Regions from separate parts of the Aurantimonas sp. A2-1-M11 genome, predicted to be linked through region 1. Evidence: predicted binding sites of a transcription regulator. Region 1 holds the regulator's gene; each other region holds the start of a gene.
What was found. Region 1 encodes PhoB, which activates phosphate uptake and scavenging genes when phosphate is short. Its sites were predicted from a motif close to TGTCATNNANCTGTCAT; they were not measured.

Region 1 (10,134 bases):
CGAGCCCGCTCGACGAAGCGCATGTCCGGTCCCGACCCGGCCGGCGTGGCGATCTTCAGCGCGAAGTCGAACCGCGCCGAGGCCTCGACGAAGGAGGACAGCACGTTGTTGCCGTCGCCGGTCCAGGCGAAGGTCTTGCCGCGTACCGGACCGCGCTTTTCCTCGAAGGTCAGAAGATCGGTCATGATCTGGCAGGGATGGGTGTCGTCGGTCAGGCCGTTGATCACCGGGACGGTGGCGAATTCCGCCATTTCCATCAGCCGGTCGTGGGTGGTGGTGCGGATCATGATCGCGTCGACATAGCGCGACAGCACCCGGGCCGTGTCGGCGATGGTCTCCGAGCGGCCGAGCTGCATCTCGGTGCCGGACAGGAACAGGGTCTCGCCCCCGAGCTGGCGCATGCCGACGTCGAAGGAGACCCGCGTGCGCGTCGAGGGCTTGTCGAAGATCATCGCCAGCACCTTGCCGGCCAGCGGCTGCGGGCCGTCGCGGCCGAGCGCCTTGCGCCTGGCCGCGTCGTCGATGATGGCGTGCAGGTCGCGGCTCGGGACGGCGGCGATGTCGAGGAAGTGCTTCGGGCCGTTTGCCATCGTCATTGTTGCCTCACGCGCTCTTGCGCCGGTTGCCGAGCGACAATGCCGACACCGCCGTCTCGATCCGATCCATCGCCTGCCGGACCTCGTCCGCGGTGACGTTGAGCGGCGGCAGCAGGCGCACGACATTGTCGCCCGCCGGCACCGCCAGAAGTCCGTTCTCGCGCATCTGCGCGACGAGCTCGACATTCGGCACCTTGGCCTTGAGCCCGATCAGCAGCCCCTCGCCGCGCACCGCCTCGATCACGTCGGGATAGCGGTCGGACAGTGACGCCAGCGACTGCTTCATCTGCAGCGACATGTCCCGCACATGGTCCAGGAACCCCTCCTCCAGCACCACGTCGAGCACCGCGTTGCCGACGGCCATCGCCAGCGGGCTGCCGCCATAGGTCGTGCCGTGCGAGCCCGGTGTCATGCCGCTGGCCGCCGCTTCCGTCGCCAGGCACACGCCGAGCGGAAAGCCGCCGCCGATGCCCTTGGCCGAGGCGAGGATGTCGGGCGCGGCGCCCGAATGCTGGTAGGCGAAGAACTTGCCGGTGCGCCCGACGCCGGTCTGTACCTCGTCGTAGATCAACAGGATGCCCAGCGTGTCGCAGAGTTCGCGCAGGCCCGTCAGGCACATCGGCGGGACGCTGCGGATGCCGCCCTCGCCCTGGATCGGCTCGATCAGGATCGCCGCGACCTCCGGACCCGCCGCCGCTTCGCGCAGCGCGTCATGGTCGCCGAAGGGCAGCTGGTCGAAGCCGTCGACCTTCGGGCCGTAGCCCTCGAGATATTTCTTCTGGCCGCCGGCCGCGATCGTGGCCAGCGTACGCCCGTGAAACGCCCCCTCGAAGGTGAGGATGCGATAGCGCTCGGGCGCGCCGTTCACGTAATGATAGCGCCGCGCCGTCTTGATGGCGCATTCCACCGCCTCGGCACCGGAATTGGCGAAGAAGGCGCGGTCGGCGAAAGTCGCCGCCGTCAGCCGCTCGGCCATCCGCCGCTGGTCCGGGATCTCGTAGAGATTGGAGACGTGCCACAGCTTCTCGGCCTGCGCCTTCAGCGTCTCGACCAGATGCGGATGGGCATGGCCCAGGCAGTTCACTGCGATGCCGCCGCCAAAGTCCATGTAGCGTCGGCCGTCGCGCGTCTCCAGCCAGACGCCGCTGCCGCGCTCGAAGGCGAGGTCGGCGCGCGCATAGGTCTCGAAGAGCGGCGAGGAATGGTCCGTCGTGTCAGCCATGGCCTTTGACTTTGCTGGATCGTGGATGTCCGATCCGGTTGTGGTTGCGAAAACCGGTTCGCAGGGCGAACCGCTGGGGCGGGATGCTTGAAACACCAAAGCCTGCCGATGGGGCAGGCTTTCGGGTGTTTTCCGAGGTTTCGGAACCTTCGCTATACCATGGGGAGCCGACGCAGTGTCAATCGAACCGCATTTTCGCCCCGCTTGTGGTCCATACGCTCGCGTGACGTCACCGGCGGCCACAAAGGCTGGGGAAAACACTCAAACGATTCCCCTGCGTCCCGGGCGAGCCTTGTCAGCGAGTCCGCGGCTGGGCTATCTTGGCGTCAACATACTAGATTTCGTGCGGCGGACCTAGTTCCTCAATATATCTTGTGCGTTCTGGCGCGGTCAGCCGTCGCGCTCGTGGAGGGATTCCAGCCGCAGCGACCATGCCGAAAGGAGCTTGCCATGGGCTGGACTGACGAACGCGTGGAGCTGTTGAAGCAGCTCTGGACCGAAGGCCTGAGTGCCAGCCAGATCGCCGATCGCCTCGGCGGCGTCAGCCGCAATGCCGTGATCGGCAAGGTGCACCGCCTGAAACTCGAATCGCGGGCCCGCCAGCCCAATGTGGCGCAGCCGGTGGCGGTCGAACGCCCTGCCCCGCGCCGTGCCGCCGAGGTCGAGACCGTCGAGATGGTCGTGCCCGCACGCCTCGTCGCCGCCTCCGCGCAGGCCCCCGGCCGCGCCATGCCCCGCACCATGGGCGCCACCGCGCTCAAGATGGAGCCGGAGGAAGAGCTGGAGGTGGTCGCCGAGCCGCACACGCGCGAAAGCGCCGAAGTGGTGCCGATCGCCCGCAAGCTCAGCCTCGTTGAACTCAGCGAGACCACCTGCAAATGGCCGGTCGGCGACCCGATGAAGCCGGACTTCCATTTCTGCGGCAACAGCGCGCGCGATTCCTCGCCCTATTGCGCCTATCACGCCAAGCTCGCCTTCCAGCCCTTCTCGGATCGTCGCCGCTCGCGCTGACGCCTCCCTTTCGGTCGAAACGACAGACACCCCGCGAGGCCAGGCCGCGCGGGGTGTCTTCTATGCCGTGATGTCTGCCGGGTGCGGGCGGCCCGGTGTCAGGCGCCCGCACCGACCCGCGTGCGCGCCGGCGCCGCGACGGGCTTGGATGCGCTGAACTGTTCGTCGAGGGCGTAGCCGGCGCCACGCACGGTGCGGATCGGGTCCCGCTGCCGGCCGCGATTGATCGCCTTGCGCAGGCGCCCGACATGCACGTCCACGGTGCGCTCGTCGACATAGATGTCCCGGCCCCAGACGCCGTCCAGCAGCTGCTCGCGGGAGAACACCCGGCCCGGCGACTGCATGAAGAATTCCATCAGCTTGAACTCCGTCGGCCCGAGCTTGATCTCGCGGCCGCCGCGCCTCACCCGGTGCGTCTCGCGGTCGAGGTCGATGTCGCCGGCGACGAGCTGGCTGGAAATCTTCTCCGGCTTGGACCGGCGCAGCATCGCCCGAACCCGGGCGATCAGCTCCGGCGTCGAGAACGGCTTGACGACGTAGTCGTCGGCGCCGACCGAAAGCCCGCGCACCCGCTCGCTCTCCTCGCCGCGCGCCGTCAGCATGAGGATCGGCAGGCGCTCGGTCTCCTCGCGCTGGCGCAGGCGGCGGCACAGCTCGACACCCGACAGCCCCGGCAGCATCCAGTCGAGGATCAGCAGGTCCGGGACTTCTTCCTTCAGCCGGATGTCGGCCTCGTCGCCCCGGTCGATGACGTCGACGACATAGCCCTCGGCCTCGAGATTGTACCGCAGGAGGATCCCGAGGGCCTCCTCGTCCTCGACGACGACGATCCGTGCGCTCATCTCAGACCTCGCGATCCTGGGCGTTCAGCACGGGCTGCGTCATCGTCGCCGTTTTGTCGCCCTTCGGACGTTCGTCCGCGATCTGCTGGCCGGTCTCGATGTAGTAGATCGTCTCGGCGATGTTGGTGGCGTGGTCGCCGATCCGCTCGATGTTCTTGGCGCTGAACAGAAGGTGCGTGCAGGAGGTGATGTTGCGTGGATCCTCCATCATGTAGGTCAGCAGCTCACGGAAGATCGACGTGTACATGGCGTCGATCTGCTCGTCATTGTCGCGCACCGCCAGCGCCCGTTCGGAGTCGCGCTCGCCATAGGCGTCGAGCACTTCCTTCAGCTGTTCGAGCGCCAGTTCCGACATGTGCTCGATGCCGCGCACCAGCTGGACCGGCTGGGCATGGTCGTGCACCGCGATCACCCGCTTGGCGATGTTCTTGGCCAGGTCGCCGATCCGCTCCAGATCGTTGGAGATGCGGATCGCGCCGACGATCTCGCGCAGGTCTACGGACATGGGCTGGCGCTTGGCGATCGTCAGGATCGCCCGCTCGTCGAGCGTGCGCTGCGCCTCGTCCAGCAGCACGTCGTCTGCGACCACCGACTGGGCAAGGCCCCAGTCGCTGCGCATCAGCGCGGCGACGGATTGCTCGACCATCCGCTCGGCCATGCCCCCCATCTCGGAGATCCGGCGGACGATCAGCTTCAGCTCGTCCTCGTAGGACGTGACGATGTGTTCGGACATGACCATGGCCGCTTCCTCCTGTCGATCAGCCGTAGCGGCCGGTGATGTAATCCTGGGTGCGCTTGTCGTCGGGGTTGGAGAACATCTTCTCCGTCGGCCCGACTTCCACGAGATTGCCCAGATGGAACATCGCGGTGCGCTGCGAGACGCGCGCGGCCTGCTGCATCGAATGGGTGACGATGACGATGGTGTAGTTCTGCTTGAGCTCGTCGATCAGTTCCTCGACCTTGGCGGTCGCGATCGGATCGAGCGCCGAACAGGGCTCGTCCATCAGGATCACCTCGGGCGACACCGCGATGGCACGGGCAATGCACAGGCGCTGCTGCTGTCCGCCCGACAGGCCGGTGCCGGCCTCGTCCAGGCGATCCTTCACTTCCTCGTACAGGCCGGCCTTCCGAAGGCTGGTGGCGACGATGTCCTGAAGCTCCGACTTGTTGCGGGCCAGACCATGGATCCGCGGGCCGTAGGCGACATTGTCGAAGATCGATTTCGGGAAGGGATTGGGCTTCTGGAAGACCATGCCGACCCGCGCCCGCAGTTCCACCACGTCGAGGTCGGGCGAATAGATGTCACCGCCGTCGAGCGTGATCTTGCCGGTCATGCTGGCCGACGCGATGGCGTCGTTCATCCGGTTCAGGCAGCGCAGGAAGGTCGACTTGCCGCAGCCGGACGGGCCGATCAGCGCAGTCACTTCGCGTTCCAGCACCTCGAGGTCGACATCGAACAGCGCCTGCTTGGTGCCGTAGTGGACCGACACCTTCTCGGCCTGCATCTTGGTCGCACTTTTTGGCTGCACGGCAGGACCTCTGTTGAGCGACGACTGAAGGTTTTCCATCATGGTGGTGTCCCGTTGCATTCTACCAGCGCCTTTCGAAGCGACGACGCAAGATGATCGCAGTGATGTTCATGAGCGAAAGAAAGATGAGAAGCACGCAGATCGCGGCACTTGTGCGTGCGACGAAGCCGCGCTCCGGGCTGTCGAACCAGATGAAGATCTGGGTCGGGAGCGCCGTGGAGGCTTCCATGAAGCTGTCCGGCGCGGCGACGATGAAGGCGTTCATGCCAATCAGCAGCAACGGAGCCGTCTCGCCCAGCGCCTGCGCCAGGCCGATGATGACGCCGGTCATGATGCCGGGGGCCGCCAGCGGCAGGACATGGTGGCCGATCACCTGCATGTCCGACGCGCCGACGCCGCGGGCGGCCTCGCGAATGGACGGTGGCACCGCCTTGAGGGCGCTGCGCGTGGTGATGATGATCGTCGGCAGGGTCATCAGCGCCAGCACCAGGCCGCCGACCAGCGGCACCGATCGCGGCATGCCGAAGAAGCCGATGAACAGGGCCAGGCCGAGAAGGCCGAACACCACCGAGGGTACGGCGGCGAGATTGTTGACGTTGATCTCGATGAAGTCGGTGAACTTGTTCTTGCTGGCATATTCCTCGAGGTACACCGCCGCCCCGACGCCCAGCGGCACGCTGACCAGAAGACAGATGAGCAGCAGGTAGAACGAGCCGACAATGGCGCCGCGCAGGCCCGCGATCTCGGGGAAGCGGCTGTCTGCCGAGGTGAACAGGTCCCAGGCGAAGGTCGAGCGGATGCGATCCTCGGCCTGCAGCGTCTGGAACCGGGAAATCGCCTCGTCGTTCAGCGGCCGCCGGTTCTCCGGCTGGGCCGTGGTGATCACACCCTCATAGAGCTGTTCGTAGGAATCAGTGACCGGCACCCACAGCGACAGCGTCTCGCCCGGCTGCAGCGTGCCGGCTTCCAGCGTGTCGCGGATGATGTATTGCGCCCCGTTGCTCAGGATCGAGGTGACCGCGCGCTGATCCGCGCGCTCCTGGGCCTCGGGAAACAGCTTGAGGATGGATTCGTCGGCCAGCGGTCCGGGCCGGACGTTGACCCCTTCGGCAGCCTCCGGCGGCACGGTGACGTCGATCCGCACCTGCGTCTGCGTCCAGGCCGGCAGCGACGTCATGATCACCGAGCCGACCAGCACGGCCAGCATCGACAGGGCGAAGATGATCGCCGCAAGACCGTAGATCCGCAGCCGCGTCTGCTTGCGCCGACGGGTCTTCAGGCTGTTGCGGATCGCCGTCCGGACATCGTTCTCGGGCAGCGTGGCGATACCGTCCAGGGTGGTGTCAGTCATATTGTTCCCGATACTTTCTGACGATCCCGAGAGCCAGGAGGTTGAGCGCCAGGGTGGCGATGAACAGGCTGAGGCCGAGGCCGAAGGCAGCCAGCGTCTTCGGATTGTCGAAGGCGGTGTCGCCGATCAGCAGCGTGACGATCTGCACGGTGACGGTGGTGACGCCCTCGAGGGGGTTGGCAGTGAGATTGGCGGTCAGACCCGCCGCCATCACCACGATCATGGTCTCGCCGATGGCGCGGCTGGTGGCCAGCAGGATGCCGCCGACGATACCGGGGAGCGCCGCCGGCAGGATGACCTTGGTCACCGTCTCGTTGCGGTTGGCGCCCAGCCCCAGCGAGCCATCGCGCAGCGACGTGGGCACCGCGTTGATGGCGTCGTCGGCCAGCGAGGAGATGAACGGGATGAGCATGACGCCCATCACCAGCCCCGGCACGATCGCCGCGGTGGGAGACACCGGGACACCGATCGAGGCGCCGAACTCGCGGATCGCCGGAGACACGATCAGCACGGCGAAGAAGCCGTAGACCAGCGTCGGGATGCCGGCGAGCACCTCGATCAGCGGCTTGACCGCGCTGCGCACCGGCTGGGAGGCGAACTCCGCCATGTAGATCGCGGCAAACAGGCCGACCGGCGTCGCCACGGCCATGGCGATCAGCGCGATCATCAGCGTGCCGGCGAAGACGGGGATTGCACCGAATGCGCCAGACGAGGCGACCTGGTCGGGCCGGATGGCGATCTGCGTGTCCCAGCGCGTGCCGAACAGGAACTCCGTCACCGGCACCAGCGAGAAGAAGCGGAACCCCTCGAAGACCAGCGACACGAGGATCCCGACGGTCGCCAGGATCGAGACGGTCGCACAGACGATGAGAATGCCGCGAATGACCCGCTCGGTCTTCTCACGCGCCCGGAAGCGCAGCGAAATGCGGGGCAGGATCAGGAGCACGGCCAGAATGCAGACCGCCACGACCGCGACGGGCAGCAGCCAGCTGGACAGTTGCTGGGCGGCGACCAGCGTCTGGGCACCTTCGAGAATGTAGGGCTCTGGCGTGCCGAAGGTCGTTCCGCTCGCGGCCTGCTGCACCTGGCTGACCAGAAGGCTTAGCTGGGCGGGCGTGGCGGCGTCGCGGATCAGGTCCGGCAGGGCCGAGATGACGACGGAACGCAGGACCACCGGCGCCAGCATCAGCCAGCCGACGATGAGGACCAGGCTCGGGACGAGGACGCTGAGGGCGACCAGGTAGCCGTGATATTTCGGCAGGGAGTGCAGCTTGCCTTCCTCGCCCCTCGGAATGGTCTTGGCACGTCGCGCAGCGTAGCCGAAAGCCAGGAAGGCGAAGACGACGGGAATGAGAAAGACGTAGGAAAGTGGCAAGGCGCTGATCCCCTGAAGATGTCTGCCGGCCAAAATGGCCGGCAGACGGGTCGTTCTATGAAGACGTCAGCTTCAGGACGGGTTTTCCATCGCCTTGCCGGCGGTGGCGTTTTCCTGGACCTTCGCCAGTTCCTCGGCCGACAGCGGGACGAGGCCGCGCTCCTCGAGGTAGCCACCGGTGGCCAGTGCTTCGCTGCTGACGTACTCGGCAACGAAATCCTGGAGGCCCGGAATGGCTTCGCGATGGTCGTTCTTGATGTAGATGAACAGCGGGCGCGACACGCCGTACTCACCGGACGCAACCGTCTCTTCCGAAGGCACGACGCCGTCGATCGAGGCAGCCTTCAGCGTGTCCTGGTTCTCGAAGAGGAACGAGTAGCCGAAGATGCCGAGGGCATTGTCATCGGACGTCAGGCGCTGGACGATCAGGTTGTCGTTCTCGCCGGCTTCGACGAACGGGCCGTCGGTGCGCATGCGCTGGCAGACTTCTTCCTTGCGCTCTTCCTCGAGAGCCTCGATGGCCGGGAAGGCTTCGCAGCCCTCTTCCATCACCAGCTCGACCCAGGCGTCACGGGTGCCGGACGTCGGGGGCGGACCGTAGACGAGGATCGGCTGGTCGGGCAGCGAGGAATCGATCTCGCTCCAGTTCATGTAGGGGTTCGGCACGATCTCGCCGTCGACCTCGACCTCGCCGGCCAGGGCCTGGAAGAGCTGCGCCTTGGTGACCTGGACGTCGGCGCCCGAGCGGGCCATCGCGAGCGACAGGGCGTCATTGCCGAGGAGAACTTCGGTCACGTTGGTGACGCCGTTCTTCTTGCAGAGCTCCCACTCGGATTCGGTCATGGCGCGCGAAGCGCCGGTGATGTCGGGCGTCTGTGCGCCGATGCCGCCGCAGAAGATCTGCATGCCGCCGCCGGTTCCGGTCGACTCGAGAACGGGGGCGGTCATGCCCGACTCGTTCGCGAACTGCTCGACGACTGCCTGCGTGTACGGGAACACCGTCGAGGAACCGACGATCTGGATCTGGTCGCGGCTCTGGGCGCCGGCATGACCGACGAGAGAAAGGGCCGTGCCGAGCGCGAGGCCGGCGATGAGCGTGTTCTTCACGGGTGAGTCTCCTTGTGGAGTTTCATTGTCGAACCGAGCTTTTCGTTGCCACCCTGCTTGGCGGCTGCGGTTCGAGGACACCTCTAACGGCGCTGGAAGAACCCTATATGACACGCAGATTGCATCTTTATGACAGTGCAAGCGGCTGTTTATGATGAAGAATTTCCGGTGACCCCGGATTCGCCCCGTGGCAGGGGCAGGCGTGCGGTGAAGACCGAGCCCACGCCGATGGTGGACTCGACCAGGAGTCGGCCGCGATGGCGCAGCAGAATGTTGCGGCTGATCGACAGGCCGAGCCCCGTCCCGCGCTTGGCCCGAGAGCGGCCGGGATCGACCCGGTAGAAGCGTTCGGTGAGCCGCGGCACATGCTCGGCCGCGATGCCCGGCCCGAAGTCGCGCACGGCGGCGTCGACATAGGTTTCGCCGCGCTCGACCGTGCGCGTCAGCGACATCTCCACCCGCGTGCCGCTCTCGCCGTATTTGCAGGCATTCTCGACGAGGTTGGAGAATACCTGCATCAGCTCGTCCTCGTCGCCGGCGATCACCACCGGCTCCTCCGGCACGTCCAGGGCGAGTTCCAGGCCAAGCTGTTCGGCCATCGGCTCCAGCTGGGTCTCCACCTTGCGCAGGACGGCCGTCAGGTCGACCATGGTCGAGACCGGCACGTGGCGCTTCATCTCGACCCGTGACAGCGACAACAGGTCGTCGATCAGCCGCGACATGCGGGTCGCCTGTTCGCGCATGATGCCGAGAAACTTCTCGCGCGCCACTGCGTCGTCCCTGGCCGGGCCCAGCAGCGTCTCGATGAAGCCCGACAGCGAGGCCAGCGGCGTGCGCAGTTCGTGGCTGGCATTGGCGACGAAGTCGGTGCGCATGCGCTCGATGCGCAATTCGGCGGTCCGGTCGCTGAACAGGATCAGGTAGAAATGCGGCCGCTCGCCCTGATAGGGCGGGATCGGCAGGATCTCGACCTGCCAGACCCGCTCAACGGGACGGCGCTCCTCGATCGTCACCCGGCCGGGCTGGGCGTCGCGCAGCACCGTCTCGACGGCCGCCAGCAACTCGGGCGAGCGGAATCGCAGCGACAGCGCGTCGCCGAGC
Region 2 (10,134 bases), on a different contig from region 1:
TCATGCCGCCCGACAGTTCGGACGGAAACTTGTCGGCGGCGTCCGGCGCCAGACCGACCAGGTCGATCTTGAGCCGGGCCAGTTCTTCCATCAGACCGGGCGACAGATCCAGATATTCGCGCATCGGTACCTGGATGTTCTCCAGCACCGTCAGCGACGAGAACAGCGCCCCGTGCTGGAACAGGACGCCCCAGCGGCGCTCCACGGCCAGTCGCTCGACATCGTCGGCCCGCTCGTAGTCGGTGCCCAGGATCTCGATCGTGCCCGCCTGCTTCGGGTTGAGCCCCAGAATGGTGCGCAAAAGGACCGACTTGCCGGAGCCCGACGGCCCGACGAAGCCGAGGATCTCGCCGCGACGCACGTCGAGGTCGAGATTGTCCAGGATGGTCTTCTCGCCGAAGCGCACGGTCACGCCGGTGGCGCGGATGACGATGTCGTCGTCATCCGCGTTTGCCGTGCGGCCATTGGGGGCGAGGCTGTCAGAGTCCGATGGAGGCATAGAAAATCGCGAACAGGCCATCCATGAGGATGACGAGGAAAATGGATTTGACGACGGATGCGGTCACGCGCAAGCCGAGGCTTTCGGCACTGCCGCCGACCTTCATGCCCTCTGCCGACGCGATCAGGCCGATCATCACCGCCATGAACGGCGCCTTGATGACACCGGAGAACACGGTGAACATGTCGACCGAGTACTGGACCCCTTGCCCGAAGCTGGAGAAGCTGATGCCCGAATAGATGTTCAGCGTCAGCATCGCACCGAGCAGGCCGGCGAGATTGGCGATGAAGGCGAGCAGCGGCAGCACGATCACCAGCGCGACGAGCCGCGGAAAGACCAGGACGCCGATCGGGTTGAGGCCGATGACGTGCAGAGCGTCGATCTCCTCGCGCATCTTCATCGAGCCGATCTCGGCGGTGATGGCGCTGCCGGAGCGTCCGGCGATCATGATCGCCGTCAGGAGCACGCCGATCTCACGCAGCACTAGGATCGCGGCGAGATTGACGGCATATAGTTCGCCGCCGAAGCGGCGGAGCTGGAACGCGCCCTGCTGGGCGATGATGGCGCCGATGAGAAAGCTCATCAGGAAGATGATCGGCACGGCGCGCACGCCCATCTGCTCGACCTGCGCGAAGATCGCGGCGGGGCGGAGCTGCGTCTGCCCGGTCAGGCGCTGGAAGCCGCCAACCACCGCGCCGCCGATGATGTTGAGCGCCACGGCAAGCTCGTCCTTCACGGCCACCGAACCGCGCCCCGTGGCGGCCACCATCTCGACGATCCGGTTCTTGTGCTGCTTTTCGGGCTGCGGCTTTTCCCGGTCGAGGGCCTTGCGGACGACGTCGAAGAGCGGCTGGTCGCGATCGCTGACGGCCTCGAGCCGCACCTCGCGGTCCTTCGCCTTCAGGTCGCGGACGAGCTTTTCCAGAAGCAGCGCGCCGGCCGTGTCGATCCGCGCGACATCGGCGCAATCGACGATGATCAGGCGACCGAGATCGGCCGCGCCGGCCTCTGCGACCGTCGATTCGACGGAGCCGACGGTCCGCGCCAGCCAGTCGCCCGATGCACGCAGCACGAGTCCGCCATCACGCTTCTCGCCTTCGAGCGCAGGCGCTACCGTGGAACGGCGGCCTCCGGCCGGACCGGACGATGGGGCTGCTGGGCCTTCAAGCATCGAAATGCGACTTCACTCCCTTGGACGACCTGCTCGAAGAGCATGTCATCGCGTGCCGCGGACGACGTACGCTTGACGCACGGGCGATTCCCGGCGACGCAGAACGGGGGCCTATCCCGCACCACCATTAGGCGTCCAGTCACGTCTTGTCATGGAATGACCGCCACTGCAGCGGCCGTTAAGGATGTTTTCACCATGCCGCGTCGTCTTTCAGTCACAGTCGAGCATTTCCCGCTCGCTCAGGAGTTCCGCATCGCGCGCGGCGCCAAGACCGAAGCGGTCGTCGTGACCGCGCAGATCGGCGACGAATACGGCGAGGGCCGGGGTGAATGCGTGCCCTATTCGCGCTACGGCGAGAGCATCGACAGTGTTCGCGCACAGATCGAGGACGTTCGCGCGGCGATCGAATCGGGCGCCTCTCGCGAACGGATCGCTACGCTGCTGCCGGCGGGCGCGGCGCGCAATGCGATCGACTGCGCCCTGTGGGACCTGGAAGCCAAGAAGAACGGCCGCAGCGTTGCCAGCATCATCTGCAACAGCCCACCACATCCGGTGGAGACCGCCTACACGATCGGCCTCGGCGATGCCGATTCCATGGCAGCTGCCGCGCGGGTCGCCAACCGCTCGCTCCTGAAGGTCAAGGTCGGCACGTCCGACGATGTCGGCCGCATCCGGGCCGTCCATGCCGCCTCGCCGCATTCGAAGCTGATCCTCGACGCGAACGAGGGCTGGAACGCGGACAATATCCGCGAGCACATGCTGGCTGCGGCCTCCGCCGGCGCCGTCCTGGTCGAGCAGCCGCTGCCGGCCGGCGACGACGCCATTCTGGCCGACATCCCGCACCCGGTACCGGTCTGCGCCGATGAATCGGTGCACACGGCGGACGATCTGGACAAGCTGGTCGGGCTTTATGACTTCGTCAACGTCAAGCTCGACAAGACCGGCGGCCTGACGGAGGGCCTGCGGCTCGTCGAAAGGGCCCACACCATGGGCTTCGGCGTGATGATCGGCTGCATGGTTGGCACTTCGCTGGCCATGGCGCCAGCCGTCCTGCTGGCGCAGGTCGCCGAATTCGTCGATCTCGACGGCCCCCTGCTTCTGGCGAAGGATCGCGATGGCGGCCTTGTCTATACGGATGCCACGGTCTCGCCGCCGACGCCCCGGCTCTGGGGCTAGGCTCGCGATAGGGGTACCTGCCCCGAGCCGAAGCCAGGTCTGAGATGCAGCGGTCGTCAGCCGGCGAGCTGGAACTCCGGCTGCATCTGCGTGCCCTCGGCCGCCGACAGGAAGATGTCGGCGCAGGTTTCCCAACTGTAGGCCATGGAACGCTCCAGCGCGTCCTGCCGGTCGAGCGTCAGCGCGGCCAGGCAGGCCTCGCGCAGATCACCGGAGATGCAGCCGGCTCTGGTCCCGCCAACGACGTCGAGCGGCCCCGGCTCGGGATAGGCTGCGACCGGGACGCCGCAAGCCAGGGCCTCGATGAGCACGATGCCGAAGGTGTCGGTCAGCGAGGGAAACACGAAGACATCGGCCGCGGCGTAATAGCGTGACAGCGCCTCGCCCGTCTGGGCGCCGGCGAAATGCACCTGCGGATAGCGCCGGCGCAGTTCCACCAAAGACGGCCCGTCGCCGACGACGACCTTCGAGCCCGGCAGGTCGAGATCGAGGAACGCCGCGATGTTCTTCTCGGGCGCGACGCGCGACACGGTCAGGAAAACCGGCCCCGGCAGGCCCAAATCGACCTTCTGCTGTGGCCGGAACAGGCTGCGGTCGACGCCACGGGTCCAGGTGACGAGCTTGTCGAAGCCGAGCCCCACCAGGGTCTGGCGCATGGATTCGGTCGGCACCAGGCAGGCCGTGGCCGGCGCGTGGAACCGGCGCAGCAGCGCGTAGGTGAGGTTTTCCGGAATCGGCGCGCGCCGGCTGAGATATTCGGGAAACCGGGTGTGGAAGCTGGTGGTGAACGGCCGGCCCGCGCGCAGGGCCGCACGGCGCGCCGCAAAACCCACCGGCCCCTCCGTCGCGATATGGATCGCGTCGGGCTGATACTCGCGGATGGTGCGCCCCAGGCTGTCGGCCGAGGCCAGTGCGAGGCGGATCTGGGGATAGGTCGGGCACGCGACGGTACGAAAATCGCTCGGGCCGACAATGCGCACGTCCCTGTCCCGGCTACGCAGCTGATCGGCCAGGCTCGACAGCGTGCGCACGACGCCGTTGACCTGCGGCTCCCAGGCGTCGGTGGCGATGAGGATGCGGCTCATGTCAGGCCGCCTCGACGCGCGCGGCGTTCCGTTCGACCGGTTCCGGCTCGGCTACTGCATCAGGCACCGCAGCGCGCTGTCCTGCCAGGTGCGCCCAGCGGATGAGCTCGAACGAGCCGTCATGGCGCTCGGCCACCGCCGTGCAGCTTTCGACCCAGTCGCCGGTATTCACATATTCCACGCCGTTGTGGCGGGTCATCTGGGCGTGATGGATATGGCCGCAGATGACGCCCTCGCAGTCGTGCCGGGCAGCCTCGTCGGCGAGCGCCGTCTCGAAGGCGCCGATGAAGTTCACCGCGTTCTTCACCTTCAGCTTGGCCCATTGCGAGATCGACCAGTAGGGAAAGCCGAGCCGGCGGCGGACATAGTTGAAGACGACGTTGATCGAGATCGCCGTGTCGTAGGCCCAGTCGCCGAGATAGGCCAGAAGCCGGGCATTGCGCACCACGACGTCGAATTCGTCGCCATGCATGACGAGGAAGCGGCGACCGTCGGCGGTGGTGTGGATGTCGGTCCGCTTGACCTCGACGCCGCCGAAATGATGGCCCAGGAAGTCGCGCAGGAATTCGTCGTGATTGCCGGGAATGTAGATGATCCGGGCACCCTTGCGCGCCTTGCGCAGGAGCTTCTGGACGACGTCGTTGTGGGCCTGCGGCCAGTGCCAGGCGCGCTTCAGCCGCCAACCGTCGATGATGTCGCCGACGAGATAGATCGTCTCCGCATCGTGCAGGCGCAGGAAATCGACCAGCATCTCGGCCTGGGCGGCCTTGGATCCCAGATGCACGTCGGACAGGAACAATGTCCGGAAGTGCCGAGCGGTCGTCAGCGTATGCATCGTCGCCATCCCGTGCTTTGCCCCGGATAAACCCTTTGCGTTACTCGGGAATTGCCTGATTCTGATTGCAGTCGTGTGACGCTTCGTCAGTCGGGCCGTGGCGGTGGACGACGCAGGCGGTCCGGTTGCCAGCCCGGACCGATGCGTTAGAAGAGGCGCGACGCGTTGCTGCCGCCCTCCTTCGGTCGCGACGCCGGCACGGAGGAGCGAGAATGTCCGGACAGGAAACCGCCAAGGATCGGCCGAGCATGGGCGATCTGGACGAACAGGCGCTCTTCTACCATCGCTATCCGAAGCCCGGAAAACTGGCCATCCAGGCCACCAAGCCGTTGGGTAACCAGCGCGATCTGGCGCTGGCCTATTCGCCCGGCGTCGCCGCGCCGTGCCTGGCCATCGAGGCCGATCCGTCGCTGGCCGCGGTCTATACGAGCCGGGCCAATCTCGTCGGCGTGGTCTCCAACGGCACCGCCGTCCTCGGCCTCGGCGATATCGGTCCCCTCGCCTCCAAGCCGGTGATGGAAGGCAAGGCGGTCCTCTTCAAGAAATTCGCCGACATCGACGTCTTCGACATTGAGATCGACGCCCACGAGATCGACCATATCTGCGACGTCGTCGCCGCGATGGAGCCGACCTTCGGCGGCATCAACCTGGAAGACATCAAGGCGCCGGAATGCTTCGAGGTTGAGGCACGCCTGCGCGAGCGCATGGCGATCCCGGTCTTCCACGACGACCAGCACGGCACCGCGATCATCGTCGCGGCGGCGATCCGCAACGGCCTGATGCTGGCCGGCAAGACGCTGGAGAACGCCAGGATCGTCACCTCCGGCGCCGGCGCCGCCGCGATCGCCTGCCTCAACCTGCTGGTCGAGCTCGGCGCCAGGCGCGAGAACATCACCTGCACCGACATCGAGGGCGTCGTCTACGAGGGGCGCGAGAAGCGCATGGATCGCTGGATGGCGGTCTATGCCAAGCGGACCGACAAGCGGACGCTGGCGGAGGTGATCGACGGGGCCGACGTGTTCCTCGGGCTTTCGGCGGGCGGCGTGCTGAAGCCCGAGCTTCTGGAGAAGATGGCCGACAAGCCGATGATCATGGCGCTGGCCAATCCCAAGCCCGAGATCATGCCGGACCTGGCCAAGCAGGTCCGTCCCGACGCCATGATCTGCACCGGTCGCTCGGATTTCCCGAACCAGGTCAACAACGTCCTGTGCTTCCCCTACATCTTCCGCGGCGCGCTGGATTGCGGCGCGACCGGCATCACCGAGGGCATGAAGACCGCGGCCGTCGACGCCATCGCGGCGCTGGCGCGCGAAGAGGTATCCGAGGTCGCCGCCAAGGCGTACGGGGCCGAGACGCCGGTCTTCGGGCCGGACTATTTGATTCCCGCACCATTCGACCCGCGCCTGATTCTCAAGATCGCGCCGGCCGTCGCCCGCGCCGCCGTGGCCGATGGAGTCGCCACGCGCCCGATCGAGGACATGCCGGCCTATCTCGACCGGCTGAACCGCTTCGTCTTCCGCTCCGGCCTGATAATGAAGCCGATCTTCCGCATCGCGACGGATTCCGGCAAGCGTGTGATCTTTTCCGACGGCGAGGACGAGCGGGTGCTGCGCGCAGCGCAGGTTCTCCTGGAAGAGAAGATCTGCGCGCCCATCCTCATCGGCCGTCCCAGCGTCATCGCCGCGCGGCTGGAGCGCTACGGGCTGAGAATCCGGCCGAACGACGATTTCGAGGTGATCAATCCCGAGGACGACCCGCGCTACCGCGACTATGTCGACCACTATTTCTCGAAGGTCGGGCGCAAGGGCGTCAATCCGGACACCGCCCGCACGATCGTGCGTACCAACACCACGGTGATCGGCGCCGTCGCCGTGTCCCGCGGCGAGGCCGACGCCCTCGTCTGCGGGCTGGAGGGGCGGTTCCCACACCACGTGCGCGACATCAGCCAGGTGGTCGGGGTGCGCGACGGGGCCCACAAATTCGCCGCCATGAGCCTGCTGATCTCTCAGGAGGACACCAAGTTCTTCCTCGATACCTACGTCCAGCGCGATCCGTCGGCCGAGGATCTGGTCGAGATGACCCTTCTGGCGGCTACCGAGATGCGCCGCTTCGGCATCGAGCCGAAGATCGCCCTCGTCTCGCACTCCAATTTCGGCTCCGACGACACGCCAGCGACCCGCAAGATGCGCGACGCCGTGAAGATGCTGAAGACACGCGCGCCAGAGCTCGAAATCGACGGCGAGATGCACGGCGATTCGGCCCTGAACAGCGTCATCCGCGAGCGCACGATGCCGCAGTCGATGCTGAAGGGCGAAGCCAATCTCCTCGTCTTCCCGAACATCGACGCCGCCAACATCACGCTGAATGTGGTGAAGGAGATGACCGGCGCCCTGCATGTCGGGCCGATCCTCCTGGGCGTCTCGTCGCCGGCCCACGTGATGACGCCATCGGTGACCTCGCGCGGGGTCGTCAACATGGCCGCGATCGCCACCGCCCAGGCAGTGCAGCTCAGCGACTGATCACGGGCATCCGGCGCCGGTACGCCGTGCCGGACTCGGGCGCAATCAGCCGAGGCGGGCCACCGCGCGCTGCCGGCCGATCAGCGGCAGCAGGGCGGCCAGTTCCGGCCCGTGGTCGCGGCCGGTGAGCGCCAGCCGCAGCGGCATGAACAGCGCCTTGCCCTTGCGCCCGGTTGCCTGCTTCAGGGCGCCGGTCCATTCGCGCCACGTGTCGGGGCCGAATTCGCCCTCCGGCAGGCTGTCGCGGGCCGCGGCGACGAATTGCCGGTCCTCGCCGGAGAGTTCGGGCGTCCGGTCGAGGTCGCCGAAGGCCACCCCCACCCATTCCGCCGCATCGGCGACGCGCGCGCAGTTTGCCCGCACCGTCTGCCAGAAGGCGTCGGCCTGCCCCGCCGGCACGCCCATCGCGGCGAGCCGGTCGGCCACGGCTACCAGGGGCATGGCGTGAACGAGATCGGCATTGAGGCGATCGAGTTCGGACGGGTCGAACTTCGAGGCCGATTGCGAACTGCCCTCGAACTGCATGCGGGTCGCCAGCTCATCAAGATCCGGCATGGCGTCGATCGCGCCGGGAAGGCCAACGAGGACGGCCAGCGAGGCCACCGCCATGGGCTCGAGGCCGGCCTCGCGCAAGGAGACCAGCGACAGCGCGCCGGAGCGCTTCGACAGCCCTTCCCCCGACAGGGTGGTCAGGAGATTGTGGTGGCCGAAGACCGGCGCGGTCAGGCCCAGCGCCGCGAAGATTGCGATCTGGACCCCGGTATTGGTGACGTGGTCGTCGCCGCGGATGACGTGGGTGATGCCGACATCGCCGTCGTCGACGATGGACGGCAGGGTGTAGAGATAGCTGCCGTCCGCGCGCACCAGGACGGGGTCCGACAGGGAGGCCAGGTCGACGGTCTGGGGCCCGCGCACGAGATCGTCCCAGTGGATCTCGGTACGGCGTGGCGCCAGCGGATCGTCGGCAAAGTTCGGCAGCAGGAACCGCCAGTGGGGCTTGCGTCCCTTGGCCTCCAGCGCCTGCCGGTCGGCGTCGGTCAGGCGCAGCGCCTCGCGGCCATAGACCGGCGGCAGATTGCGTGCGGCCAGCCGCTTGCGCTTGCGGTCGAGCTCCTCTGGCGTCTCGTAGCAGGGATACAGCAGGCCCGCCGCCTTCAGCCGCTCGGCCGCCGCGTCGTAGAGCGGCAGGCGCTCGGACTGCCGGATGACGCGATCGGGCGACACGCCGATCCAGACGAGGTCGACGGCGATCAGGTCGGCATATTCGCTCCGCGAGCGCTCCCGGTCGGTGTCGTCGAAGCGCAGCACGAAGCGGCCGCCATGCCTGCGGGCGAACAGCCAGTTGAACAGCGCAGTGCGCAGATTGCCGATATGCAGATGCCCGGTGGGCGACGGCGCGAAGCGGACGGTGACGGTCATGGCTTCGCCCTACAGCATCGGCCCGCAGAGCGGAATCGATTTTCGAACGGCGCGAAGCTGCGTCAGGTCTCGCGCGGCTGCGGATCGATGCGGTCGACGGCACCCCCGGCACCCGGTGCCGGCGCCGAGTCGACGCTCGGCGTCTTCGGCGCCAGACGACCGGCAAGCAGCGCCATGGCGACGGTCATGACCAGGCAATACAGGCCCATGGCGTCAATCTGCAGCGGATACGGGACGCCCAGATCGATCAGGATGCCGGTGATGCCCGGTCCGAGCGCCGAGGCCAGCACCATCAGCGCGACGGTCAGCGAGCGGATCGCGCCGAGATGCTTCACGCCGTAGAGTTCCGGCCACAGGGCGCCCAAGAGGGTGGACGAGAAGCCGTTCGACACGCCGAGACAGATCATGAAGACGAAGATCGCGGCTTCGGCGGTGATATTCGCCGCCACGAAGCAGGCGATGGCCAGCGGGATCAGGAAATACGGCAGAAGCTTCAAGGCACTGAAGCGGTCGATCAACCAGCCGCAGAGAAGCGCGAACACGACGGTCACCGCCGACATCACGGCAAAACCCGCGGCGAAGACCTCCAACGACCAACCACGCAGATCGGTCAGATACACCTGATGAAAGAACAAAGTCGTGCCGATGAAGGGCGGCGCCAGCACGCTCATGGAGACGATATAGAAGGTCGGGCTGCGCAGGACCTCGCCCATGGTCCAGTCGGCGACATCCGGGAAGAACGTCCCCGGCGGCTCGGACTGCGGGTCGCGCTCGCGCCGGATGAGCGCGACGATGGTCGGCAGCGCGACGACGATCAGCACGACGGCGCTCGCGACCCAGGTGCCGCGCCAGCCGAAGGCGCCGGCGGCCAGCACGAAGACCAGCGGCAGGAGCCCGGTGCCGGCATGGTGGCCGAGGGTGACGAGCGCCATGGCCCGGCCCCGGTTGGCGGCAAACCAGCGGCCGGTCGTGGTCAAGGAAATCTCGGTCATCATGCCCTGCCCGAACAGGCGCAGGAGATAGATGGCCAGTATCAGCAGCGGCACCGAGCTTGATACCGCCATGGCGAGCGTCGCAATGGCGAGGCAGACCACCGTGACCGCGGCTACCCGCCAGGCCGGATACCGGTCGAGCGTCCAGCCGAGACACGGCAGCGTCGCGGCGCTGGCGAGGGTCGCCAGCATGTAGATCATGCCGAACTCGCCATTGGACAGATCGTAGTCGCGCCGGATGTCGCCGTTCGACAGGGACACGAAGAAGGTCTGGCCGAAGGACGAGAAGAAGCACAGCAGGAAGCCGCCGCCGAGCCAGCGCGCATTGGTGCCGATGAACGTCAGAAACTGCATGGGGCTCCGGGCCGCACGCGGCGGTGCCTGGCGCGACCGTCGGGTGGCGCTGCAAGGGAAGTCATGCCTGCCTTAGCATCCGCG
Region 3 (10,134 bases), on a different contig from region 1:
GCACCTCGACGATGCAGTCGCCATGCATGACGACGAGGTCCTCGCGGCCTTCGGTCGCCTTGGCCATGATGCGCTCGGCGAGGTCCTTCAGGTCCGGCGCCGTGCGGTAGTGGATGACGAGGGCGGTGTCCTTGTCCTCCAGATGCAGGCGCTGGTTGGCCTCGAGCGCGGCGGCGATTGTGTTGCGCACCGGATCGAGGGTCTCCGGGCCCGCCAGCCGCTCCACCTCGCCGTCGGGGCTTCGCCGGCGCTCCAGACCGTGCACGCCGGCCGCGGCGAAGCGGGCAGGGGACAGGAACCGGTCGAGATCGGCGATGCGCCGGCCGCTGACGACCGCGAGGGCGCCACCCAGCCGTCTGGCCAGGCTCGCCAGTTCGTCCCGCGCGCCGGGCGCGATCGCCACGGCCTGCGGGTCCTCGACGAGTTCGACCAGCGTTCCGTCGAAGTCCAGGAAGGCGGCGTGACGGGTGGTGTCGAGGGCGGGGGGAATGGCGAAATCATGAGTCATATCGGTTGCATTACATAGCACCTGCAGCGCCGGAAGCCATACGATCGATACGAAAGTCGGGCTGTTCCGGCCGCTTTCCGGCGCCCGGAACCGGGCCTGCGGGGCCGGTGCGCGACCGCATCGGCCCGAAAATCAGGATCGATTTTCGGAAAGCACGATGCGGATAGTCAGACGGTTAGAGCGTTCTTTGTGCGTCCTTCCGGACGCACGGCGCTTTAGCCGGCACCGGGGCAGGGCTGCGTCGCAAGTCCCAGTCGCGCCAGCGTCGCGGCGTCGGCCATGGCCGAGATCGGCAACCCGTGCGCGCGCTGGAAGGTGGACAGCGCAGATTGGGTTGCGGTACCGAAGATTCCGTCCACTGCGAGGCGATGACCATGGGCGACGAGCGCGCCCTGCAGCCGGCGAACGGCGTCGCCGCGCGCCCCGCGGCGCAGGTCCTGCAGCGGCGGGTTCGTACCCAGCAGGCGCCGGGCGGTGCGCAGCGCTTCGGCGATCTTCTCGTCATAGCGGTTGCGACGATAGGCGGGGCCGTTGTAGCCGCGGGCAAAACCGGCGACGTCGCCGGCGACGAGACGATCCGCCAGCCTACCGGTGGCGAGGAACCGTGCCGCGATCTCGAACTGGCCCTCGGCCGATGCGCGCGCTGCCGCTGCCAGATCCGCCGCGCCGCCATAGCCCAGCGCCTTCCAGTGGGCGTCCATCACCTGGCAGAGACCCCAGGACACCGAGGCGCAAGCCGCCGTCCTGTCGATGGCCGCCGCTGCCTCGAAGAGCTGCCAGCGGGCGCTCTGGGCGGAAGGGTTGCGGACCCGCCCGGCGCGCGGATCTGCCAGCCCGGCGGCCCTGGCGCGGCTGCGGGCGGCGGGGGCCAGCAGCCGGTCGAAATAATGACCCTCGAAGCGGATCAGCGGTTCGCGCCGATCGGCGAAATGCGCAAAGGCCACCGCATTGGTTTCCACGAGCGCGACCGCCAGAAGCACCGCCGCGTCGATGCCACCGGTCTCCGACACCCGGCACGCCGCATTCAGGACCGTTTCGTCCACCCTCATCGTCGTCTTCCGCTCCATCCATCCGCCACCAGTGTCGCAGGGGTTCGGAAAGCGGGGACAAGACGGCCGCCCCATCGGGTGACGGGGCGGCCGGGTAAGGTCGTTGGAAGAGGCGGGCGTCAGGCGGCCGTGGGCAGGCTCCGCTCGGCTGCCGGGACCGGCCGGAAGCCCCCGGCATGGGGCCGTGCATAGCGGGCCTCGACCTCACCGGCGATCATGTCCGCGGTGACCGCCGAGAGCGTCCAGCCCAGATGGCCGTGGCCGGTATTGTAGAAGACGCCGGCGGCGCGGCCGGCGCCGACCCGCGGCATCATGTTCGGCATCATCGGGCGCAGACCCGCCCAGGGCACGACCGAATCTGTCGCGATCTCGGGGAAGCGGGTGCGGCACCAGTCGACCAGCGGCCGGATGCGGGCATCCTTGATGTCGCGGTTCTCGCCGGCGAATTCGGCGGTGCCGGCGATCCGCAGCCGGTCGGCGCCGAGGCGGCTGGTGACCACCTTGGCGTGGTCGTCGAGCAGGCTCACCCAGGGCGCACCGGCCCGGCTCGCCGCGTCGGCGAGGTTCACCGTCACCGAATATCCCTTCACCGGATAGATGTTCACCCGGTCGCCGAGCTGGCGCGCGAAGGCGCGGCTGGCGACCCCGGCACAGACGATGATGCCGTCGAAATGTTCCAGCCGCGGTGCCGCGGCCGGTTGGCGCCCGTCCCGCCAGGTCACCTCGACGCCCTGCGCGCCGCGCGACCGCAGCTTGCGCACGTCCGCATCGAAGGCGAAGGTCGCGCCGTGCCGCCGGCAGGCCTCGGCGAGGCGGCGGGTATATTTGTGGATGTCGCCGGTGAAGTCGGATTCGGTGAAGAAGCCGCCGACGAAATCCCCGCGGATGGTGGGCTCGATGGCGGCGATCTCGGCCGGCGTCACGGCGTCGCGGCGCAGGCCGCCCTTCGCGAGCAGGCGGTTCACATCGGCGGCGTGCGCCATCTCCGCGCGGTCCTCATAGACATGCAGGATGCCGCGCTTTTCGGCATCGAAGTCGAAGCCCTCGCGCTCGGCCGCCTCCAGCAGATGCCGGCGTGCCGCGATCGCCAGCCGGGTGGTGGCGATGGTGTTGGTCTCGTAGCTGCGGGCGGCGAGGACGAATTCCATCATCCAGGACAGCTTGTGCCAAGACGGGGACGGATGGACGAGCAGCGGCGCATCCTTGCGCAGCATCCATTTCAGCCCCTTCAGGAAGGTGCTCGGCTGGTTCCAGACTTCGGCGTTGGAGGCCGAGAGCTGGCCGCCATTGGCAAAGGAGGTTTCCATGGCGGCATGGGCGTGACGGTCGAAGACGGTCACGTCGAAGCCCCGCAGGACGAGCTGATAGGCAGTGGTGACACCGGTGATGCCGGCGCCGATGACGGCGATGGAGGTCATGACGATCCTTTCGCCCCGCCGCAGCGGGGGCGTCGTTCATGCCCCTCCCGTCATGAGCCTGAGAGCTTCGCGGCCGCGGAAGAATTTCCGGCGGACACTTTCTCCTTCGGCGGACGACCAAGACGGCCGTCGCTCTTCGGAATTTGCAGTGACGCAGGCGGTCCTTCTGCCTGAGAGTTTCCGGGGCGGTTGCTCCTTCGGCGCCGGCCTTGCGGCCGGTCTCTCCCGCTTGCGTCTGTAGTACCCATTCTAGGCCGTCCGCGGGCCTGCGGCAAGCGGCGCCGTATCGGCCTTTGTGCCGGGGCTCGCATGCCGGCAGCGCGGGACTGCCCGCGCAGCGGGCCGCAGATCAGTCGAGGCGGCGACCGCTGGCGGCGTCGAAGCGGTGCACGGCGGCCAGCGACGCGGCGGCGCGCACCGGCGTGCCCGGCTCGAGGTGGCTGTAGCCGGCCACCCGCACGGCGATCTCCGGGCCCTGGTTGGGCAGGGCGCCATAGACGTAGCTTTCGGCACCGACCACCTCGACGCCGGTGACCGTCAGGTCGCAGACGAACTCGCCGTCGACAGCGGGCGTGTCAGCGAGAAGCCGCATGTGCTCGGGGCGGATGCCGAGGGTCATCGCGGCAGGGGTCGTCGCGGCCAGCGCGTCGAGACCTGTGATGCCGGTCACGCCGCTCTTGCCGTCGCCGAGCGGGACGAGGTTCATGGCCGGGGAGCCGATGAAGGTGGCCACGAACAGGCTGGCCGGACGCTCGTAGATCTCCATCGGCGAGCCGGCCTGCTCGATGCGTCCGGCATTCAGGACGACGAGCCGGTCGGCCAGCGTCATCGCCTCGAGCTGGTCGTGGGTGACGTACAGGCTGGTGGTGGCGAACTGGCGCTGCAGGCGGCGGATCTCGGCGCGCATCTGCACCCGCAGCTTGGCGTCGAGATTGGACAGCGGCTCGTCGAACAGGAACGCCGCCGGCTCGCGAACGATGGCGCGGCCCATGGCAACGCGCTGGCGCTGGCCGCCGGAGAGCTGCCCCGGCCTGCGCGACAGGAGCGGCGCGATCTCCAGCACCTTCGAGGCCTCGTCGACGCGTCGGGCGATCTCGTCCTTCGCCATCTTGCGGTTCTTCAGGCCGTATTCCAGGTTCTGGCGCACGGTCATGTGCGGATAGAGCGCGTAGTTCTGGAACACCATCGCGATGTCGCGCTTGGCCGGCTCCAGCTCGTTGACCACCCGGTCGCCGATGGTCACCGTCCCCGACGTGATCGCTTCCAGCCCTGCCACCATGCGCAATAGGGTCGACTTGCCGCAGCCGGAGGGGCCGACGAGGACGACGAACTCGCCGTCGGGGATCTCCAGCGAGACGCCCTTCACGGCCTCCACATTGCCGGCATAGACCTTGCGCACGTCCCTCAGTTCGATGCCTGCCAAGACTACTTCTCCGCTTCGACGAGGCCGCGCACGAACCAGCGCTGCATCAGGACGACGACCAGGACGGGAGGCGCGATCGCCAGGATCGCCGTCACCATGACGAGGTGCCAGGGCGTATCGGCGTCGGCGAAGGACACCATCTTCTTCAGGGCGATGACGATCGTGTTCATCTGGTTGTCGTTGGTGACGAGCAGCGGCCACAGATACTGCGTCCAGCCATAGATGAAGAGGATCACGAACAGCGCCGCGATGTTGGTCTTGGACAGGGGCAGCAGGATGTCGCGGAAGAAGCGCATCGGCCCGGCAGCGTCCACCCGCGCCGCCTCGACCAGTTCCGAGGGGATGGTCATGAAGAACTGCCGGAATAGCAGCGTTGCCGTGGCCGAAGCGATCAGCGGCAGGATCAGCCCGGCATAGGTGTCGATCAGGCCGAGATCGACCATCACCTTGTAGGTCGGCAGGATGCGGACCTCGACCGGCAGCATCAGGGTGATGAAGATGAGCCAGAAGAAGGTCATGCGCAGCGGAAAGCGGAAGAACACGATCGCGAAGGCCGACAGGATCGAGATGACGATCTTGCCCACCGCAATGCCCAGCGCCATCACCGAGGTGTTGAACAGCAGCGTCCAGACGCTGACCCCGCCGATCCGGTCGACGCCGCCGAACAGCGCCTCGCTGTAATTGTCGAGGAACTGGTCGCCCGGCAGCAGCGGCAGCGGCGGCCGCAGGATGGTCTGCAGTGTCTGCGTCGAGGCGACGAAGGTGTAGTAGATCGGGAAGGCGACGATCAGAAGGCCCAGCACCAGAAGCACGTGGGCAACTGGCCGGCCGATGGGGCTGCGCTCGATCATGGCCGGCTGTCCTGACGCTCAACCATAGTGCACCCGGCGTTCCACATAGCGGAACTGCACCGCCGTCAGGGCGATGACGATCGCCATCAGGATCACTGACTGGGCCGCCGAACTGCCGAGGTTGAGATTCACGAAGCCGTCGACATAGACCTTGTAGACCAGCGTTTCGGTCGCCCGCGCCGGCCCGCCGGCGGTGACGGAATCGATGATGCCGAAGGTGTCGAAGAAGGCGTAGACCGTGTTGACGACCAGGAGGAAGAAGGTGGTCGGCGCGATCAGCGGGAAAACGATGGTCCAGAAGCGCTTGGTGGAACCGGCGCCGTCGATCGCCGCGGCCTCGGTCAGCGATTTCGGGATCGACTGCAGCGCCGCCACGAAGAACAGGAAATTGTAGCTGATCTGCTTCCAGGCCGCGGCCACCACCACCAGCAGCATGGCCTGGTCGCCGTTCAGCAGCGGATCCCAGTCATAGCCGTTGCGCCGCAGCATGTAGGCGAAGGTGCCCATGGCCGGGTTGAACATGAACAGCCACAGCATGCCGGCGACGGCCGGGGCCACCGCATAGGGCCAGATCAGCAGCGTGCGGTAGAAACCCTTGCCGCGCGTCACCTTCTCGGCTGCCGAGGCGAGCAGCAGCGCCAGGGACATGGCGAGGAGGGCGGTCGAGATCGAGAAGACCGCGCTCACCTTCACGGCGTTGAGATAGCTGGGGTCGTCCAGCACCGACCGGAAATTGGCGAGGCCGACGAATGTCGTCTTCAGCCCGAACGGGTCCTGCCGCAGCACCGACTGGAAGAGCGCCTGGCTTGCCGGCCAGTAGAAGAACACCAGGGTGATCGCCACCTGCGGCGCGAGCAGCAGATAGGGCAGCCACTTGTTGGGAAAGACGGCTTTCGACACGGCGTCTCTGAAACTGGGTCGCCGCGGCGGGGCGGGGGCGACGGGAAGGAAACGCCGGGCGACCTGGCCGCCCGGCGTCGATGGATGATGGCGCGGGCGCTTACTGCGCTTCGGCGATCGCCTCGTTGCCGAGCTCGACAGCCTTGTCGAGGGCGGTCTGGGCGTCCTGCTGGCCCGACAGCATCAGCTCGAACTGCTCGTTCTGGATGTCGCGCAGCTGCGGCAGGTTCGGCAGGCGCACGCCCTTGGAGTTCTCGGTCGGCTGCTTGCCCATCATCTGCGTGATCGGCGTCTCGCGGCCGGGGTTCTCCTGGTAGAAGCCCGATTCCTTGGTCGCGTCATAGGCGGCGGCGGTCACCGGCAGGTAGCCCGAGACCTGGTGCAGGCGCGACTGGATCTCGGTCTGGGACAGGAAGTTGAAGAACTCCCCGATGCCCTTGTACTCCTCGTCCGACTTGCCGCCGAAGACCCAGAGGCTGGCGCCGCCCGGGATGGTGTTCTGCGGGGCGCCTTCGGCATTGGCGTCGTAGGGAAGCTGGCCGATGCCGTAGTTCAGGCCGGACTTGACGATGTCGCCGAGACCGCCGGAGGATTCCGTCAGGATTCCGCATTCGCCCGACAGGAAGAGCTGCTTGGCTTCCGAGGTGCGGCCGCCGTAGCGGAACACGCCGTCCTTGGCGAGATCGGCGATGGCCTGGAAGTGCTCGACATAGAGCGGTGCGTTGATCTTCAGCTCGACGTCGGTGCCGGCCAGGCCGTTCTCGTTCGTGCCGTAGGGCACGTTGTTCCAGGCCGCGAAGTTCTCCAGGTGGATCCAGGTCAGCCAGGTCGAGGTGTAGCCGCACTCGGCCGCGCCCGATTCCTTGATCGTGCGGGCGGCCTCGAAGACTTCCTGCCAGGTCTGCGGCGGGCTGTCGACGTCGAGGCCGGCCTTCTCGAAGACGTCCTTGTTGTAATAGAGGATCGGCGAGGACGAATTGTACGGGAAGGACAGCATCGTGCCATCCGGCTTGGAATAATAGGCAACGATGCCGGGCAGGTAGTTCGCCTTGTCGAAGCTGTAGCCTGCGGCTTCCAGCACCTCGGCGACGGGCATGACGGCGCCCTCGGCGCCCATCATCACGCCGGTGCCGACGTCGAACACCTGGATGATCGCGGGCGGCTGCTGGGCGCGGAAGGCGGCGATGCCGGCATTCAGCGTCTCCGGATAGGTGCCCTTGAAGACCGGGGTGATCTTGTACTCGTCTTGGCTCTCGTTGAATTCCTTGGCGAGCGTGTCGACGACTTCGTTGTTGGCGCCGGTCATGGCGTGCCACCACTGCAGCTCGGTCACGGCGAAGGCCTGACTGGCGCCGGCGATCAGCGCGCCCATGGCGACGGCGGCGCCCAGAATTTTGCGGTTCATCATGTGTTCCTCACCCTTGATGCGACTCTCGGGCCCTGTTGCCGAGCTCGTTGCAAGCCGCTTGTCTAGGAGTGCTTCAAAACCGCTCCATGACACAAGCATGAAGCTTCGATGACGGTGGAAAATCTGTCGAAAGGCCCGTGAATTCTTGATTCCGGCGCACAGGGTGCGTCTTCGGCGAGGCATTGCGGCCCGAAATCATCCCTGGCTCGCGGAGGTCGATGAGCGACGCGGGCGAGGATCGCCTGTCGGCATTTTCAAAGCCGTTCGCAAGGGTTATGGATCCCTCGCGGCGCGGCCGGGTCCTGAGGAGCGAAGGCCAGCGCTGCGACACGCCATTGGGGAGCCACGCATGGCCTTGATCACTTATCTGACGAAGATCCAGTTCGAGGTTGGCGCCGCCGCGCTTCTGGCCACCGAACTCCACGAGCTCGGCCTCGGCACCCCGATGATCGTTGCCGACAAGGGCATCGTCGCCGCCGGTCTGGTCGAGCGGGTGCTCGCGGCCGCCGGCCTGCCGGCCGATACCGTGGTCTTCGACGGCACCCCCGAGAACCCGACGGAGGCGGCGGTCCACGCCGCGCTGGCGCTCTATCGCGAACATGGCTGCGACAGCCTGGTGGCGATCGGCGGCGGCTCGCCCATCGATCTGGCCAAGGCCGTGTCGCTGCTGGCGACCCATCCAGGACCGCTGGAGCAATATGCGGCGATCCTCGGCGGCATTCCGCGCATCACCGCCGACAAGCCGCCGCTGGTCGCCATGCCGACGACGGCGGGGACCGGCAGCGAGGTCGGGCGTGCGGCGCTGGTCACGCTGGAGGACGGGCGCAAGCTCGGCTTCATCTCTCCCCACATGATCCCCAGCGTGGCGATCTGCGATCCAGAATTGACCTTGGGCCTGCCGCCGGCGCTGACTGCCGCCACCGGCATGGACGCCGTTACCCATTGCATCGAGACCTACCTGTCGCCGCGCTACAATCCGCCGGCCGAGGCGATCGCGCTGGACGGGCTTGCCCGCGCCATGCGGTGGATCCGCCGCGCCGTCGAACGCGGCGACGACATCACCGCGCGCAGCGAGATGATGATGGCGGCGCTGCAGGGGGGCATGACCTTCCAGAAGGGGCTCGGGGCGGTCCACTCGCTGTCGCATCCGCTGGGCGGGCTGAAGAGCGTGCGCCTGCATCACGGCACGATCAATGCCATCCTCCTGCCGGCGGTGCTGCGCTACAACGCACCGTCTGCCGAAGCGAAGTACCAGGCCCTCGCCGGTGCGATGGGTCTGGAGCCGGGCGCCGACCTCGCCGCGGCGATCACCGCGCTGAACCGCGATCTCGGCCTGCCGACGACGCTGTCGGAGATGCAGGTGCCGCGCGAAAGCTTTGCGGCCGTGGCCGAGGGCGCAGAGAAGGACCATTCGACGGCCACCAATCCGCGGCCGGCGGTCGCTGCCGATTTCCTGCGACTGCTCGAGGAAGCCTGGGCCTGAGGCGAACGTCGGCCGGCTCCGGTCAGGGGCGGGGTATCAGATCCGAGGCCGGGCGACAGCCGCCCGGCCTCGGTGTCGTTCGGGGTGTCAGGCGTTCGGCTTGGGCCTGGGGCGGCGCGGCTTGGCGCTGCCCGGGCCGGTGCCGCCCTTGCGGTTGAACGGCTTCTTGCCGCCCGGCTTGCCGAAGCCGCCCTTGCGGTCGAAGTCGCCGCCCCCCGGCGCCGCCGTGGTGGAGATGGTGATGTCGTCGCCGTCGCTGACTTCGGCGGCATCGGCAAAGCGCCTGGCGACGCTCTCGGAAATCTCGAACTTTGTCTCCCGGTCGAAGATCTTGATCATCCCGATCTCCTGCCGGGTGATCTTGCCGCGCCGGCACAGCAGCGGCAGGATCCATTTCGGATCGGCATTGTTGCGCCGGCCGACATCCATGTGGAACCAGACCATCGGACCGCTGGCCTGCTCGCGCTCCTTGCGGGCGCCACGATCCTTGCCCTCGGAAAAGTCCTTCCCGGCCTTCGGATCGGGGCCATAGCCCGGATCGAAGACGTCCTCGGGGGCGGGCAGGCGCGAGCGATAGAGCCGCGCGAGCGCCGCTGCCACGTTTTCCGGCGTGTGCTGTTCGAGCAGGGTGCGGGCAGCCGCCAGATCTTCCTCGCTCGATTCCTGCGACAGGATCGGGTCGGTCAGCAGCCGGTTCTCGTCCAGCTTGCGGATCGCGTCGGCCGAGGGCGTGCCGCCCCATTCCGCCCGGATCCGGGCTTCGGCCAGAAGCCGCTCGGCCTTGCGCCGGCGCGAGATCGGCACCAGCAGCACCGAGATGCCTTTGCGCCCGGCCCGGCCGGTGCGGCCACTGCGGTGTTGCAGGGTTTCGGCGTCGCTCGGCAGGTCGGCGTGGATGACGAGGGCGAGGCCCGGCAGGTCGATGCCGCGCGCCGCCACGTCGGTGGCCACGCACACGCGCGCGCGCCCGTCGCGCAGGGCCTGCATGGCCTGGTTGCGCTCGGCCTGGCCGAGTTCGCCCGACAGGGTCACTGCCGAGAAGCCGCGTTCCAGAAGGCTCGAGGACAGGTGCCGCACCGCTTCGCGGGTGTTGC

Region 2: a site for PhoB is predicted at 4,831-4,847, ahead of VQ042_RS06360 (UDP-2,3-diacylglucosamine diphosphatase). Genes of this name have one in related genera too.
Region 3: a site for PhoB is predicted at 7,655-7,671, ahead of ugpB (sn-glycerol-3-phosphate ABC transporter substrate-binding protein UgpB). Genes of this name have one in related genera too.

Annotation. Positions count from the first base shown of each region.
Region 1 is NZ_JAZHLI010000011.1:51,100-61,233, forward strand. Features, by position in the region: gene argF (ornithine carbamoyltransferase) at 1-596, opposite strand, end outside; gene VQ042_RS07395 (aspartate aminotransferase family protein) at 604-1,818, opposite strand; gene VQ042_RS07400 (GcrA family cell cycle regulator) at 2,269-2,829, shown strand; gene phoB (phosphate regulon transcriptional regulator PhoB) at 2,928-3,671, opposite strand; gene phoU (phosphate signaling complex protein PhoU) at 3,673-4,410, opposite strand; gene pstB (phosphate ABC transporter ATP-binding protein PstB) at 4,430-5,239, opposite strand; gene pstA (phosphate ABC transporter permease PstA) at 5,262-6,551, opposite strand; gene pstC (phosphate ABC transporter permease subunit PstC) at 6,544-7,926, opposite strand; gene VQ042_RS07430 (substrate-binding domain-containing protein) at 7,999-9,033, opposite strand; gene VQ042_RS07435 (ATP-binding protein) at 9,183-10,134, opposite strand, start outside.
Region 2 is NZ_JAZHLI010000009.1:69,659-79,792, forward strand. Features, by position in the region: gene VQ042_RS06340 (ABC transporter ATP-binding protein) at 1-499, opposite strand, end outside; gene VQ042_RS06345 (ABC transporter permease) at 480-1,670, opposite strand; gene dgcA (N-acetyl-D-Glu racemase DgcA) at 1,866-2,846, shown strand; gene VQ042_RS06355 (glycosyltransferase family 4 protein) at 2,903-3,931, opposite strand; gene VQ042_RS06360 (UDP-2,3-diacylglucosamine diphosphatase) at 3,933-4,766, opposite strand; gene VQ042_RS06365 (NADP-dependent malic enzyme) at 4,979-7,285, shown strand; gene gltX (glutamate--tRNA ligase) at 7,331-8,704, opposite strand; gene VQ042_RS06375 (MFS transporter) at 8,767-10,050, opposite strand.
Region 3 is NZ_JAZHLI010000004.1:72,962-83,095, forward strand. Features, by position in the region: gene otsB (trehalose-phosphatase) at 1-508, opposite strand, end outside; gene VQ042_RS02920 (N-acetylmuramidase domain-containing protein) at 724-1,557, opposite strand; gene VQ042_RS02925 (D-amino acid dehydrogenase) at 1,677-2,975, opposite strand; glycine riboswitch at 3,124-3,213, opposite strand; gene VQ042_RS02930 (sn-glycerol-3-phosphate import ATP-binding protein UgpC) at 3,325-4,398, opposite strand; gene ugpE (sn-glycerol-3-phosphate ABC transporter permease UgpE) at 4,401-5,249, opposite strand; gene ugpA (sn-glycerol-3-phosphate ABC transporter permease UgpA) at 5,268-6,149, opposite strand; gene ugpB (sn-glycerol-3-phosphate ABC transporter substrate-binding protein UgpB) at 6,250-7,557, opposite strand; gene VQ042_RS02950 (iron-containing alcohol dehydrogenase) at 7,907-9,040, shown strand; gene VQ042_RS02955 (DEAD/DEAH box helicase) at 9,128-10,134, opposite strand, start outside.